DNA from 2 places in the Hydrogenophaga sp. GW823-FHT04C09 genome. Region 2 is predicted to be linked to the other one. Evidence: riboswitches for the same ligand, from Rfam matches in the RefSeq annotation. Region 2 holds a riboswitch; the other holds the start of a gene.

Region 1 (7,953 bases), on a different contig from region 2:
CGCCATGTGGCTGCAGTTGGGCAACAAGTCCATGCTCATGAGCCAGCAACTGGGCAAGCGGCTGGCCGATGAATGCATGAGTCCCGAGCAGCTGACGCTGGCCGGTGAGATGAAGCGCAACCCGCCCAAGGGCCTGCTGGATCCGGTGGACCCCCCACCGGCCGCCGCGCCACCCACCCCGCCGGCCAACCCCAACTAGCCGCCGTCCACCTTGAGGCGTATATAATTCATATACGTTTCATATATAGGTGATGAATGGGGATCGTCAAGATTTCGGACCTGATGCACGAGAACCTGCGCGTGGCGGGGAATGCGCTGAGCAGGTCCATCAATGCGCAGGCCGAACACTGGATGCGGGTTGGCATGCTGACCGAGCTTCACCCGGCGCTGGACCACCGGGAGATCTGCCAGCTGTTGGTGCGGGCGGAACTCGCGGGGGGCCTGGACATCACCGTGGCGGCCGCGACCCCACCGGGCAAGTCCCGCACAGCCCCGGCGGGCCAGCGCTAGTGGCTCGCGGCATCACCATCAAGTCCGCCGAGGACATCGAGATGGCGCGGCGCGCCGGCAGGCTGGCCGCGGAGGTGCTCGGCATGATCGAGCCCCACGTCGTCCCCGGGGTCAGCACGGAGACGCTGGACCGGATCTGCCACGACCACATCGTGAATGTCCAGGGCGCCATCCCGGCCAACCTGGGGTACCACGGGTACCCCAAGACCATCCTCACCTCCGTCAACCAGGTGGTCTGCCACGGCATCCCCTCGCCCGACAAGCTGCTGAAGAAGGGCGACATCATCAACATCGATGTGGCCGTCAACCAGGACGGCTGGTTCGGCGACACCAGCCGCATGTACTTCGTCGGCACACCCAACGTGCTGGCCCGGCGTCTGGTGGAGACCACCTACGAAGCCCTGCTGGCCGGCATCCGGCAGGTCAGGCCCGGCGCGACGCTGGGGGACATTGGCCATGCCATCCAGTCCGTCGCCCATCGAGAGCACTTCAGCGTGGTGCGCGAGTACTGCGGGCACGGCATTGGCCGGATCTACCACGAAGAACCGAACGTGCTTCACCATGGCCGGCGCGGCGAGGGGCTCAGGCTGGAGCCGGGGATGGTCTTCACCATCGAACCCATGCTCAACGCAGGCCAGCGCGAGACCCGGACCTTGGCCGATGGGTGGACCGTCGTGACCAAAGACCGCTCCCTGTCCGCCCAGTGGGAACACATGGTGGCCGTCACGCCCGAGGGACACGAGGTGCTCACGCCCTGGCCGGGTGGCACGGGTGCCCGCGCACCGGTGTGACGCCCGGGTTTTGACCCTCTGATAGACTGCGACGCTCTGCGGGAGAGCGAGGCGTGTCGCGCCTCCGCCGAAGGCGCAAACTCCCATGATCGCTCAGGCCACCGGACCGCAGACACATTTCGCCGACTGGAGAGAGGCCGAGCCGCACCGCGCGCGCACCGGCACACCGAAGGGGCAGACTGCCGACGCAGTCGAAACTCTCAGGTAAAAGGACAGGGGGAGAGGCGCTTTCACCTGAGCCTTGCCCATGTTCTCCTTTCGAACCCCTTTCACGGCCCGGTTCTTCGCCGCGCTGGCCCTTGGCCTGTGCATCGGCGTTGCCCTCGGCGCCGCCCATGCCTTGCACCGCCTGTGGCAGCAGGTGCCCGAGGTTGGTCACCTGGCCCACTACGAACCGATGCTGCCCATGCGCATCCACGCCAGGGACGGCAGCCTGCTCGCCGAGTACGGCGAAGAGCGGCGCGAGTTCGTGCCGATCGAGCGCATCCCGTTGCGCATGCAGCAGGCCTTGCTGGCCATCGAGGACGCGCGGTTCCACGAACACGGGGCGGTGGATTACGCGGGCCTGGTTCGCGCGGCGCTCGGCAACCTCGTGGCCGGTGGGCACGCGCAAGGTGGCAGCACCATCTCCATGCAGGTCGCGCGGGTCTTCTTCCTGAGCCGGGAGAAGACCTACCGGCGCAAGGTCATGGAGATCATGCTGGCCTACAAGCTCGAATCGGTCTACAGCAAGGACAAGATCCTGGAGCTGTACATGAACCAGATCTACCTAGGCGAACGGGCCTACGGTTTCGCGGCGGCCGCATCGGTCTACTTCGACAAGACGCTCGACCAGCTCAGCGTCGCCGAGGCGGCCATGCTGGCCGGCCTGCCCAAGGCGCCCTCCGCCTACAACCCGGTCGCCAACCGCGAGCGCGCCACCGTGCGCCAGCAGCACATTCTCAAGCGCATGCGCGAGCTGGGGCATCTCGATGAGCCGGCCTATGAGCAGGCCCGCGCCGAGCCCCTGACCTTGGCGCTGAACCACCCGTCGACCGACCCGGCATCGGCCTACGCGGTCGAACAGGTTCGCAAGATGCTGGTGGAGCGTTATGGGGACGAGGCCTACTCGCGGGGCCTGGATGTGACCACCACCATCCACGTGGCCGAGCAGCGCGCCGCCACCCATGCCTTGCGCGCCGGCCTGTTGAATGCACAGCACCAGCGCGGCCCCGCGGGGCCGGAAGGCCATCTGAAGCAAGCCGTGCAGGCCGACGACCCGGCCGGCATCCGCCGGGCCCTCGCGCCCTACCGGGACAGTGGCGCCTTGCGCGTGGCCACCGTGCTGGAAGCCTCGACCTCCGCCGGCATCACGGCCGCCCTGCGCGACGGCACCGTGATTCGCATTGCACGCCACACGCTGAGCCCGGGCAGCAGCGCGCTGCTCAAACCCGACGCACCGGCGCGCAGGCGCATCGAACCGGGTGCCGTCGTTCGTGTCGTGGCCGACACGGCCGGGCGCTGGCGGCTGACACAGCTGCCGCAGATGCAGGGCGCGCTGGTGTCCATCGATGCGAGGTCGGGTGAGATCCTGGCACTGGCCGGGGGCTTCGACTTTGCGTTCAACCAGTTCGACCACGCGGTGCAGGCGGTGCGCCAGCCGGGATCGACCTTCAAGCCCTTCGTGTTTTCCGCCGCGCTGGAAAAAGGCTATTTCCCCGGCACCCTGGTCGACGACACGCAGCGGCTGGTCACGCCCTCGGCGCGCGGCCGCAAGGCCTGGCGACCGCGCAACTACGGCAACCAGTACGAAGGCTTCATCACGGCCCGGCGGGCCCTGGCGCGCTCGAAGAACGTGGTGGCGGTCAACCTCATGGACGCCGCCGGCACGGAATATGTGCAGCAGTTCGCCACCCGTTTCGGTTTCGCGGCCGAGCTCAATCCTCCGATCCTGCCGCTGGCGCTGGGCGCGGGTGCGGTGACCCCGCTGCAGCTCACCGAGGCCTACGCGGTGTTCGCCAACGAAGGAGAGCGGGTCGAGTCCCGCCTGGTGCTCAAGGTCAGCGAGCGCGGCGGTGCGGTGCTCTACGAAGCGCCGCCGGTGTCGCCCCGCGGCCAGGTGATCTCCCCACGCAATGCCTACGTGATGGACAGCATGCTGCGCGACGTGGTGCGGCACGGCACCGGGCGGCGAGCGAGCGCACTCGGGCGCAAGGACACGGCCGGCAAGACCGGCACGTCCAACGACGCACGCGATGCCTGGTTCGCCGGTTATTCATCGGGCGTCGCTTCGGTGGTGTGGATCGGGTACGACCAGTCGCGCAGCCTGGGCAACGCGACCGGGGGAAGCCTGGCATTGCCCGTCTGGACGGATTACATGAAGGTCGCCGTCGCCCAGCGGCCCGAGCAGGAGCGCCGCATGCCGGCGGACCTGGTGCCATGGGGCGACGACTACGTCTACCCGGAATCCCTGGAGGGCCCCTGCACCGTCGAGCCCCACACCTTCATCCAGGGCCCGTTCGAATGCCGCAGCGGCATCCCGGCCCCGGGGGAATGAAAAAGCGGCGTTGCTCGGCCCCGATTTGCCCCACAAACAGGCCCAGAGGAGAAGCCAGACAAGCTGGAAACCGCGTCCTTGCACCCTTCCAGCAAGAACATAGCAGCGCCGCGAAACCCGGGATGGGTGCGGCTCTTCCACCGCATCACGCCGGCAAGCCGGCGCCACCCCCTAGAGCATGGAGTCTAGGAATTGGCGGATGTTCCGCGCACCGGTGGCATGAAGTGGGCTGAAAACGGCCCGAGATGGGGGATCGGCGGCGCGAACTGCAAAAGTTCACCCGATCCGCCATCGATCACTTGCGGTCGGGCAGCTCAATCTTGACCTCGAGCACGTCCAGGTTGTCCTGGCGGTCGAGCTGGACCTTGATGTCGTCCGGGTTGATCTTGATGTACTTGCCGATCACCGCGACCAGCTCGCGCTGCAGCGCGGGCAGGTAGTCGGGCTCGGAAGCGCTGCGCCCGCTGCGCTCGTGCGCCAGGATGATCTGCAGGCGCTCCTTGGCGACGCTGGCGGTTTTCTTCTTTTCACCCAGCAGGAAAGACAGGATCGACATGCCTTACTTCCCTCCGAACAGGCGCTTGAAGAAGCCCACTTTTTCGGCCTCGATGAAGCGCAGCGGTTTGTCGGCACCGAGGAAACGGTCGATCACGTCGCTGTAGGCCTCGGCCACGTCCGTGCCCTTGAGGTGGATGGCCGGCATGCCCTGGTTGGAGGCGGTCAGCACGCTTTCGCTTTCCGGGATCACGCCGATCAGCTTGATGCGCAGGATGTCCTGGATGTCGCTGAGCGAGAGCATCTGGCCATCGGCCACGCGGCCTGGGTTGTAGCGCGTGATCAGCAGGTGTTCCTTGATCGGCTCCTTGCCCTCGATGGCGCGCTGCGTCTTGCTGCCCAGCATTCCCAGGATGCGGTCGGAGTCGCGCACGCTGGAGACCTCGGGGTTGGTCACCACCAGCGCCTCGTCGGCGTAGTGCATGGCCATGAGCGCACCGGTCTCGATGCCGGCGGGCGAGTCGCAAATGATGTACTCGAAGCCCATGGCCGACAGGTCGGTCAGCACCTTGTGCACGCCTTCCTGGCTCAGGGCGTCCTTGTCGCGCGTCTGGCTGGCGGCCAGCACGAACAGGTTGTCGCACTGCTTGTCCTTGATCAGGGCCTGGTTCAGGTTGGCCTCGCCCTGAATGACGTTGATCAGGTCGTACACCACGCGGCGCTCGCAGCCCATGATCAGGTCCAGGTTGCGCAGGCCCACGTCGAAATCGATGACGGCGGTCTTGTGGCCGCGCAGGGCCAGGCCCGAGGCGAAGCTGGCGCTGGTGGTGGTCTTGCCCACGCCGCCCTTGCCGGAGGTGACGACAACAATCTTGGTCATGGTGAAAGTCCTTCGATTCGAATAAGGGGTGAGACTCAGACGCCGATGGCGTCGATCACGAGTTTGTCGCCATCGGGCCCGGGCACCAGGCGCACCTGCGCGGTCTTGCCCTGGACCGATTCGGGCAGGGCCACTTCGCTGGTGCGGTAGATGCCGGCGATGGAAATGAGTTCGGGCGCCATGGACAGCGCGAAGATGCGCGCCTCCCCGTAGCCGCGCGCACCGGCGATGGCCTTGCCACGCAGCGGCGCGTACACGTGGATGTTGCCGTCGGCGATCACCTCGGCACCCGGGTTGACCATGGCCATGACCACCAGGTCGCGACCGCGCGCGTAAACCTGCTGGCCCGAGCGCAGGGGCTTGTCGATCACCAGCGCACCGGGCATGGGCATCGGCTGGGGCGCGGCCACGGGTTCCGGCGAGGCGGTCTCGGTCGGTACCGCCGACGGGGCGGCCCGTTGCACGGTGGCATCGGGCGCGGGCGTGAGGCCGGCGGCCACGGCCAGCGCGGTCTGTTCGATGGTGCCGCCGCGCACGGCCAGGGGCGTGAGGCGGTGCTGGCGCAGCAAGGTCTGCAGCGCGCCGAAGTCGGGCAGGGCATGGGCCTCGGCCACGTTCAACGGGTGCAGGTCGATGACCACCGGATCGTGGTCGAAGAAATCGGGCATGTCGCCAAAACGCTGGGCGAACTCCTGCGCCAGGAGATCCAGGTTGGACGACTTGAGCATCAGGGCCACCAAAGGCAGGTGGGCGCTCTTGATTTCGAAGGTGGCGGGCGCGTTTCCTGCGAGGGCGACAGACATGGGCGAAACAGATCCAAAAACGGGCCAGCCGCAGGAACGCCGGGTCGGCAGGTCTGGCTGTGAAGCGGCGCATCTTACCAGCCGGGTTGACGGGTTTTGGCCCGGGAAGGTGTGCAGGTGTCAGGGCATGTTTCAGCAACCGACGAGCGGGTTTTGCACAAACCTGTGAATAATTTTTTAACAACGCATGAGTTATCCACAGAAAAGTGGGTAACTGCCTTGTTATCCCCGTTTCGAGCGCCAAGGAACCGTGCCCTTCACACAGGCTTCTGAGCGAGCCAAGTCCTTGATCCAGCAAGAAAAAGGGCGCTTGTCCACACCGGACAGCGCCCTCTACTACTACTGCTATTTTGTATTTAAAGATTTAGAAGAATAGTGGAACGGGAACCCGGCGCGGTCCGGGCGCCTGTTCAGGTCGGCTTTTTCACGCCCGGTTGCTCGCCGTGGTGCCGATGCTCACCCCGGTGGCCGCGGTGCATGCCGGCGCGCTGGAAGCCGCCTAGGTGTTTTGAATCAAAGACTTTTTGTTGATCGGCGTTCAACACCGCGTAGAAGCTCTTGATCGCGTCGACGCGTTTGGCCATCGCGGCGTCGCGCTCGGCTTTCAGGGCCTGCATCTTGTCCAGGCGCTGCGGGGTGGTCAGCTTGGACCAGTCTTCCCGGGTGCCCTGGCGCGGCATGGCGCCGACCTGAGGCTGGGTGCGGGCGATGAAGGCGTTCCATGCCGGTTCCTGCTCGGGGGTGAGCTTGAGCTCGGCCTTGAAGGCCGCCTGGCGCTCGGCCATGCGCTTCTGCATCTGGGCGTGGCGTTCGGCGCGTTTCTGGTCGCGCTGCTCGGCGGTGGGGGCAGCGGGTTTGACGGCCGGCTTGGCCGCCGTGTCGGCCTGGGCCACGACGGTGTCGGCCGTGCCGGCGGCCAGGGCCGAGGGGTGCAGGGCCGAGGCCTGCACCAGGGCGGTGGCGAAGGTGCCCACCAGGGCGGTGGCCAGGGTGGTGGCGATCAGCGCGCGTTTCGGAAGCGATTTCATGAGGACTCCTGGTGTCTGTTGAGGATGGATCTCCACAGGACAGGTGTCGGGCTGCGGAGTGGTTTCAGTGTCTGGCGCGCGTGTTTCCACCCCGTGCCGCCGATGTGGCGGGTTTGTAAAGTTTTGTGCTGCTTTTTGCAGCAACTGTGCAAGCGGGGTGGCTCAGGTCGTCGAGGATGGGACAGTCGGGTCGGTCGTCGCCGGGGCACAGGTGCAGCAGCTGGTCCAGCGTGCGCTGCATGGCCTGCAGGGCTTCGATGCGCTGGGCCAGTTCGTCCAGGTGTTTCTGCGTGATGCGCTTGACGCTGGCGCTGCTGCGCCGGCGGTTGTGCCAGAGGCTCACGAGTTCGGTGATGGCGTCCAGGCCGAAGCCCATGTCGCGCGCACGGCGGATGAAGCGCAGCGTGTGCACGTCGGCCAGGCTGTACTGGCGGTAGTTGCTGTCGGTGCGGGGCACGGGCGTGAGCAGGCCCAGGCTCTCGTAGTGGCGCAGCATCTTGGGCGAGATGCCGCTGAGCTGCGCCGCCTTGCCGATGCTGACCGGCCAGTGGATCAGCGCGTCGCCCGGGTCTTGCTCGCCGGCGGGGGCCAGCGCGTGCAGAAGGCGGTCGGTGGCCATGGGGTCAGGCCGCCACTTGGTAGCCTTCTTCGCGGATCGCTTCGACCAGGGCTTCGTACGTCTGCGTGCTGTTCACCTCGACGCGGTTCTGGCCGCGGTCGATGCGGACTTCGGCCTGGGGATCGAGCAGCTTGATGGCGGTGGTCACGGACTTTTCGCAGTGGCCGCAGGTCATGCCGTGCACATCGAGGACTTGTTTCATGGTGTCTTTCTTCAAGGGTGGATGGAACATGAAGCCATTGTGATCCTTGACATGGTGTCAAGGTCAAGCGGTGGCCGCGCTGTCACAGT
Region 2 (7,953 bases):
GCACGGCGTCGACGCCGCGCGAGCGGAGGAAGCCGGTGATGTAGGCGGTGGAGGGGTAGGGCGTGTTGAGCTGGGTCATCGGGGGGATGAGGCTCAGCACGCGCGGGGCGTGGGTGGTCATGGCTTTTTCGGGCGTGGCGACGATGTTAAGGCTTGGGGCCTCTTTTTCGTTTTGGCGGGGTTTGTTGGGTTCGCTTCCGGCCTGCACCTCGCGGCAGGCCGGTGGCGGGATCCGACTGCTCCGGCCCTGCTCGCGGGCGGCTGCCCGGGTCCGCCACCACCCCTTCGTCAACGCCTTGGCCGGCGCGCAGCCTCTGTGGCAACCGCGAATGGGGGCCTGCGCATTCGGACGCCGCCACCGTCCTGCGAAACAACGCAGGCGCACCACCGTTGGTGTGCCCGACCTCGCCCACCCAGCAGGCGAGGGATCAGGACTTCATCAAGCGTAGTCAGACAGGGGCACGCAGCTGCAGAACAGGTTGCGGTCCCCGTACACGTTGTCCACGCGGCCCACGGGCGGCCAGTATTTGGCGTGGGCCCGGGTGGAGGCGCTGGCGGCGCCCACGTCGCGCGCATAGGGGTGTGGCCAGTCGGCCTTCATGAGGCTGGGCGCGGTGTGCGGCGCGTTCTTGAGCGGGTTGTCGTCCTGCGGCCAGACGCCGTTCTCTACCTGACGGATCTCGTCGCGGATGGCGATCATCGCGTCTATGAAACGGTCCAGCTCGTCCAGCGTCTCGCTTTCGGTGGGTTCCACCATCAGCGTGTTGGCGACCGGGAACGACAGCGTGGGCGCGTGGAAGCCGTAGTCCATCAGGCGCTTGGCCACGTCTTCGGCCATCACGCCGCTGGTGTCCTTCAAGGGCCGCAGGTCCAGGATGCATTCGTGCGCCACGTGGCCGTTGGCACTCGCGTACAGCGTGGGGTAGTGCGGCGCCAGGCGCTTGCTGATGTAGTTGGCCGCGAGGATGGCGGCTTCGGTGGCGTGCTGCAAACCCTCAGCGCCCATCATGCGGATGTACATCCAGCTGATCGGCAGCACGGCCGCGTTGCCCAGCGGCGCGGCGCTGATGGCACCCACGCCGTTGACCGGCAGACCACCCGCCGCATGGCCGGGCAGGAAGGGCACGAGGTCTTCCACCACGCAGACCGGGCCCACGCCGGGGCCGCCGCCACCATGAGGAATGCAGAAGGTCTTGTGCAGGTTGAGGTGGCTCACGTCGCCGCCGAATTCACCCGGCGCGGCCACGCCCACCAGGGCGTTCATGTTGGCGCCGTCCACGTAGACGCGCCCGCCGTGCTGGTGCACCAGCGCGCAGAGTTCCTTCACGGTGGTCTCGAACACGCCGTGGGTGCTGGGGTAGGTGATCATCACGGCGGCGAGGTGGGCGCTGTGCTGTTCGCACTTGGCCTGGAGGTCGGCCATGTCCACGTTGCCGTTGTCGTCGCACTTGGTGACGACGACCTGCATGCCCACCATCTGCGCGCTGGCGGGGTTGGTGCCGTGCGCGCTGCTGGGGATGAGGCAGATGTTGCGGTGGCTTTCACCGCGCGAGGCGTGGTAGGCCTGGATCACCAGCAGGCCGGCGTATTCGCCCTGCGAGCCGGCGTTGGGCTGCAGGCTGATGCCGGCGTAACCGGTGGCCTGGCAGAGCCAGGCGCGCAGCTGTTCGTCGAGCAGCTGGTAGCCCTGCAGCTGGTCGGCCGGGGCGAAGGGGTGCATGTTGGCGAACTCCGGCCAGGTGATGGGGATCATCTCGCTGGTGGCGTTGAGCTTCATGGTGCAGGAGCCCAGCGGGATCATGCTGCGGTCGAGCGCGAGGTCCTTGTCGGACAGCGCGCGGATGTAGCGCAGCATGCCGGTTTCGCTGTGGTGGGTGTTGAACACCGGGTGCGTGAGGAAGTCGCTGGTGCGGCGCAGTTCGGCGGGGATGAGTGGCTCCACGCCTTTTTCGAAGGTGTCGAAGACGGGCAGGGCCTGGCCGTCCTTGGCGAAGATTTTCCAGAGCAGGCCGATGTCGTCGCGGGTGGTGGTTTCGTCGAGCGAGACGATGAGGTACTCGCCCCAGGCCTTGCGCAGGTTGGCGCCATGGGCCACGGCGCGGGCCATGAGGGCGTCGGTCTGGTCCTTGGTGTGCAGGGCGAGGGTGTCGAACACGCCTTGTTCGCCGTGGTGGGTGTCGCGGTGACCGAGTTGCTCCAGGCCGCTGGCAAGGATGGCGGTGTAGGCGGCCACGCGGTTGGCGATGCGCTTCAAGCCCTGCGGGCCGTGGTACACGGCGTACATGCTGGCAACCACAGCGGGCAGCACCTGCGCGGTGCAGATGTTGCTGGTGGCTTTTTCGCGGCGGATGTGCTGCTCGCGCGTCTGCAGCGCGAGGCGGTAGGCGGGCTGGCCGTGCACGTCCACGCTCACGCCGACCAGACGGCCCGGCAGCGAGCGCTTGAATTCGTCGCGGCAGGCCATGTAGCCGGCGTGCGGGCCGCCCGCGCCCATGGGCATGCCGAAGCGCTGCGTGGTGCCGACCACGATGTCCGCGCCCATCTCGCCCGGGGGCTTGAGCAGGGTGAGGGCGAGCAGGTCGGCGGCGACGATGAAGGCGGCCTGCTTGCCGTGCACGGTGGCGGCGTCCTTGGTCCAGTCGTGCAGCCAGCCGCTGGAGGCGGGGTACTGGGTGAAGGCGGCGAAGTAGTCGCCGTCCGACAGCATGGCGGCCCATTCCTCGCCCGACATCGCGATCTTCACCGTGAGGCCCAGGGGTTTGGCGCGGGTCTGCACCACTTCGATGATCTGCGGGTGCACGTCGCCCGAGACGATGAAGGTGTTGCCCTTGCTCTTCACCGAGCGTTTGGCCAGGGTCATGGCCTCGGCGGCGGCGGTGGCTTCGTCGAGCATGGAGGCGTTGGCGATGGCCATGCCGGTGAGGTCGCTCACCATGGTCTGGAAGTTGACCAGGGCTTCCATGCGGCCTTGCGAGATCTCGGCCTGGTAGGGCGTGTAGGCGGTGTACCAGGCGGGGTTCTCCAGCACGTTGCGCAGGATCACGCCGGGCGTGAGCGTGCCGTGGTAACCCTGGCCGATGAAGCTCTTGAACACCTTGTTCTTCTGCGCCAGCGCCTTGAGCTCGGCCAGCGCCGCGGCCTCGGTGACGGCCGGTGGCAGCTGCATGCCCTGGCTGCGCGCGATGCTGCGCGGCACGATGCCGTCGATCAGCGCGCGGCGCGAGGCCTCGCCGATGACCGAGAGCATGTGGGTCTCGTCGGCCTGGCCGATGCCGATGTGGCGCGCCACGAATTCTGACGGGTTTTCGAGTTCACCGAGGGGTTTGACAGAGGGCATCAGCATGGAAGGCTCCGGCGGGAGAAGAGGCGGATCAGGCGTTGGCGAAGGTGTTGTAGGCGGTCTCGTCCAGCAGGGCGTCGACCTGGGCCGGGTCGGAGAGCTTGACCTTGAAGAACCAGCCGGCCTTGAGCGGGTCGGTGTTGGCCAGCGACGGGTCGGCGCGCAGGGCTTCGTTGACTTCGGTGACTTCGCCGCTGACGGGCATGTACACGTCGGCCGCGGCCTTCACAGACTCGACCACGCCGGCCACTTCCTTTTGCGCGAAGCTCTTGCCGACTTCGGGCAGGTCGACGAACACCACGTCGCCCAGCGCGTCCTGCGCGTGCACGGTGATGCCGACGGTGGCGATGCCGCCGTCAACGGTGATCCATTCGTGGTCTTCGGTGTACTTGGTGGTCATGAAAAAGCTCCTGAAAAAAGAAACGAAAAAAGTGAGATCAGCCGCGGAAGTATCGGTTGGGCACGAAGGGCATGGCGCTGACTTCCATGGGCACGGGTTTGCCGCGCACCATGGCCACCACGGGCGTGCCCAGGGCGGCGTGTTCGGGTGTGACGTAGCCGATGGCGATGGGCTTGTTGGCGCTGGGGCCGATGAGGCCGCTGGAGGTCTTGCCGATCACCTCGCCACTGGTGTTCTGCAGTTCGACGTTCTCGCGCACGGGCACCCATTCCTGGGCGATCAGGCCCACGCGCTTGCGGGTCAGCGGTTCGCTGCCGTCGAGCTGCGCGAGCACGCGCGCCGCGCCGGGGAAGCCGCCCGCGCGCGCGCCGCCGGTGCGGCGCACTTTCTGCATGGCCCAGTTGAGCCCGGCTTCCACCGGGGTGGTGGTGGTGTCGATGTCGTTGCCGTAGAGGCACAGGCCGGCTTCGAGGCGCAGCGAGTTGCGCGCGCCCAGGCCGATGGGCATTACTTCGGGCTGGGCCAGCAGGGTGCGCACGAACTGGTCGGCGCGGTCGCCGGGCAGGGATATCTCGAAGCCGTCTTCGCCGGTGTAGCCGCTGCGGGTGATGAAGAGGTCGGCACCGTGCCACGGGAAGGGCGAGCCGGTCATGAAGATCAGTTTTTCGACGCCGGGCACGAGGCGCTGCAGCACGTCCACCGCCAGCGGGCCTTGCAGCGCGAGCAGGGCGCGGTCGGGCAGGGGGATGACTTCGCAGCGCGAGCCGATGCGCGCCTGGATGTGCGCGATGTCATCAGCCTTGCAGGCGCCGTTGACGATGACGAAGAGGTCGTGCCCGCGGTTGACGAACATCAGGTCGTCGATGATGCCGCCCTCGTCGTTGAGCAGCAGGCCGTAGCGCTGCTTGCCCACGCCGAGGTCGATCACGTCCACCGGCATGAGCGTCTCGAAGGCGGCGGGGGCGTCGGGCCCGACCAGGCGCAGCTGGCCCATGTGCGAGACGTCGAACAGGCCGGCGGCCTTGCGGGTGTGGTGGTGTTCGGCCATGAGGCCGGTGGGGTACTGCACCGGCATGTCGTAGCCGGCGAAGGGCACCATGCGGGCGCCCAGTTCGACGTGGAGCTTGTGCAGCGGGGTCTGGAGAAGCGGGGCGGCGGCAGCGGGCACGGCAGAGGCTTTCAGGCAAGGGGGCAGGCCCCGGTGGGGCGAAACACGGTTCATCCGTGCGCTGCCCCACTGTCCGCTTTACCTGAGAGATTCACGCGGGCGATGCCGCGCTTGCTCCTTCGGTGGGCCGCTTCGAGGAACGGCCTCTCTCCAGGGGGGTACACCGGCCTCGTGGCCCGTGTTTGCCAGTCCTTTTGCCTGAGCGTTCAGGGCACCCGGTGTGCGGTGCCGCCTGCGCCTTCGGCGAGCCTTCTCCGGGGACCGGATCGGCTTCTCTCCTGACCCGGCGAGTGTATCGCACGGCGTCCGGCGGGCCGGTGTTTCAGGGCGTTTCCAGGGCCGATTCGGGCAGCAGGCGGGCCAGCCGCTCGCGGATGCCGTCGGCGCGTTCGCTGCCGGCCAGGCGCTCCACGTCGGCCATCATGGCCCGGCTGACGGCCAGCATGTCGCCCACGTCGCGCGCTTCGCGCAGGGCGTCGCGGTAGCGCTGGGCCATGGCCTTGTCGCGCGGGGCGAACATGCGCTCGCTCAGGTCGAACAGGAACATGCGCGCGCTGGCGAGCGAGCGGGGGCCGGAAAAGGCGTCGGCGGAGACGGTGGGCGGGGTGTTGGCCGGCGTGCGGGGCGGCGGTGGTGCTTCGTCCACAAGGTAGCCGCGCGAGATCAGGTCGGCCGCGAGCGTGGGGCCCTGGCCCTCGAACAGGGCGAACAGCTCGGCATCGGGTTTGCGGCCATCGGCCAGCAGCAGCAGGGCGCGCTCGCGCTGCGCGAGTTGGCGTTGCCCGGGTCGCAGCTCGGCGCGGCCCTTCTGGGTCTTGTTCAGCATGGCATCTCGGCGTCGTTCACGGAGCCTGCACTGTGGACAGCCCATGTGACGGCGCGGTGAACACCGCGCAGGTAACCGGCCTGCGGTCGGTTTCAGCCGGCGAACGTGGTTTCCGGCAGGCCCCGCACGCCCGGGACCTCCAGGGCAAACAGTGCGCCCGACAGCGGTGCGCTGGCCAGCGCCTGCGAGCCCAGCCGCACCGAAGCGCTGGTCACATAGAGCGTGCCGAGGTCGGCGCCGCCAAAGCAGCAGCTGGTGGGCCGTGGCACCGGCAGGCGCACCCGCATCAGCTCGCGGCCGTCGGGGCCGAAGCGCGCCAGTTCCCAGCCGTCCCACACGGCCACCCAGAGGCAGCCCTCGGCATCCACCGTCAGGCCGTCGGGTTTGCCTTCGCCCGCGCCGAAGACCACGAGGGGGCGGCGGTTCGCGATGCGGCCGGCCGCGAGGTCGAAGTCGTATTCGTAGATGGTCTTGCGGAAGGTGTCGGTGAAATACATCCGCGTGTTGTCGGGGCTGAAACCCAGGCCGTTGGGCACGGTGAAGCCGCTGTCGACCTTCTCCCAGCTGCCATCCGGATCGACGCGAAAGAGGTTGCCCCGGTTGGCCATGGCGCCCATGTCCATGGAGCTGACCCACAGCCGGCCGCGCCGGTCGCACTTGCCGTCGTTGTAGCGGTTGCCCGGGCGGGCGGATTCGGGGTGGGCGAACAGGGTCATGCGGCCCGAGTCGGGCGCCATGGCCATCAGGCCCGAGGGCGTGGCGAGCAGCAGGCCACCGGAGGCCATGGGCACGACCATGCTCACCATGGCGCCCAGCGGTGTTTCGCGCAGCACCCCGCTGGCGGCGTCGAGCTGGTGGATGGCCGGCGCGAGGATGTCCACCCAGTACAGCGCGTTGTCGCGGGGCGACCAGACCGGGCCTTCGCCCAGCAGCGCCCGCGCCTCGCCGATGGCATGCACCTCGGGCGTGGGCGCCGCGGGGGGCTCGGTGTGCGCCAGCAGCGACATCGGCTGGCCCGCCGCGCTGTGCGTGATGGTGCGGGCCGCGCCGATCAGCTCGGCCGACAGGCTGTGCGCGCGCCGCGCATCCAGCTGCGCCGCGCTGGCCGTCACGGCTACGGCCCCGATGGCGCGGCCCTCGTAGTCGAACACCGGCGCGGCCACGCTCACGCGCTCGGCGTCGTATTCACCCACTTCCAGCGCGTAGCCGCGTGCGCGGGTGAGGTCGAGCTCGGCCCGCAGCGCCTCGTTGTCCACGATGGTGTGCTCGGTGAAGCGCTCCAGCAGCGAGGCGGCCAACAGCTGGGCCTGCTGCGCGGGCGCCAGGCAGGCCGCGATCGCCTTGCCGGCCGCGCTGGCGTGCAAGGGCAGGCGCATGCCCACCTTGGAGGCGACCTGCGGTTCGCGGCCAGCGTCCTCGCTGGCCACCACCACCATCTGTTGGCCACTGAGCACCACCAGTTGCACGCTTTCGTCGAACGCGTTGCGCAGGCGCACCAGTTCGTCCTGGGCCGCCACGCGCAGATCGAAATCGCTCCAGACCTCGTGCGCCAGTTCCAGCAACCGGAACCCGAGCAGGAAGGTCTTGTTGTAGCTGTCGTGGCGCAGCAGGCCTTCGCGCACCAGCGTGCCCAGCATGCGGTGCAGCGTGGCTTTGGGCAGGGCCGAGGCGCGCTGCAGTTGCGTGAACGTCATGGGCGCGCGCGCCGCCGACACCAGATTGAGCACGGCCATGGCTTTCTCCAGCACCCCCAGGCCCGGGGCGGTGGTGGCGGAGGTCGAGGCGGGATGAGCGGTTTCTGACATGGCGGGTGCGGGAATTCTAGGGGAGGTCAACCCAGGGTAAGTACCAATGAATGGAACTTGTTTGTCAAACACCACGAGATCTACAATTGAAGTTCCATTCAACGGAACAAATTGGATTCACGACGTGACATCACCTGCATCGCTTGCCGGGGTCTACCCCGTTCTCCCCACGCCTTTCGACGCCGCCGGCCAACCGGACGCGCAGGCCCTGCGCGGCCTGGTGCGCTACCTGCTTGAAGCGGGTGTGGATGGCATCACCTACCCGGGCGTGGCCAGTGAAGTTGGCCAGCTCAGCGTGCCCGAGCGCCTGTCGCTGACCGCCGCCGTGCTGGAGGAAGTGGCGGGCCGGGTGCCGGTGGTGGCGGGGGTGTCCAGCGCCCAGGCGGCCACCACGATCGAGCTGGCGCGGGCCGC

Evidence for each region. A riboswitch is a leader RNA that binds a small molecule or an ion and turns the genes downstream of it on or off. The one in region 2 is predicted to bind glycine.
Region 1: linked by a shared signal. The riboswitch ahead of AC1Q9M_RS15390 (penicillin-binding protein 1A) and the one ahead of gcvT (glycine cleavage system aminomethyltransferase GcvT) in region 2 are both predicted to bind glycine.

What each region holds. Positions count from the first base shown of each region.
Region 1 is NZ_JBXAIO010000005.1:111,425-119,377, forward strand. It holds gene AC1Q9M_RS15375 (hypothetical protein) at 1-199, shown strand, start outside; gene AC1Q9M_RS15380 (ParD-like family protein) at 256-510, shown strand; gene map (type I methionyl aminopeptidase) at 510-1,301, shown strand; glycine riboswitch at 1,331-1,420, shown strand; gene AC1Q9M_RS15390 (penicillin-binding protein 1A) at 1,549-3,837, shown strand; gene minE (cell division topological specificity factor MinE) at 4,133-4,393, opposite strand; gene minD (septum site-determining protein MinD) at 4,397-5,212, opposite strand; gene minC (septum site-determining protein MinC) at 5,248-6,015, opposite strand; gene AC1Q9M_RS15410 (Spy/CpxP family protein refolding chaperone) at 6,426-7,043, opposite strand; gene cueR (Cu(I)-responsive transcriptional regulator) at 7,108-7,662, opposite strand; gene AC1Q9M_RS15420 (heavy-metal-associated domain-containing protein) at 7,667-7,864, opposite strand.
Region 2 is NZ_JBXAIO010000001.1:717,206-725,158, reverse strand. It holds gene AC1Q9M_RS03315 (B12-binding domain-containing radical SAM protein) at 1-121, opposite strand, end outside; gene gcvP (aminomethyl-transferring glycine dehydrogenase) at 440-3,343, opposite strand; gene gcvH (glycine cleavage system protein GcvH) at 3,372-3,740, opposite strand; gene gcvT (glycine cleavage system aminomethyltransferase GcvT) at 3,778-4,962, opposite strand; glycine riboswitch at 4,968-5,072, opposite strand; glycine riboswitch at 5,085-5,199, opposite strand; gene AC1Q9M_RS03295 (hypothetical protein) at 5,231-5,734, opposite strand; gene AC1Q9M_RS03290 (SMP-30/gluconolactonase/LRE family protein) at 5,827-7,539, opposite strand; gene AC1Q9M_RS03285 (dihydrodipicolinate synthase family protein) at 7,664-7,953, shown strand, end outside.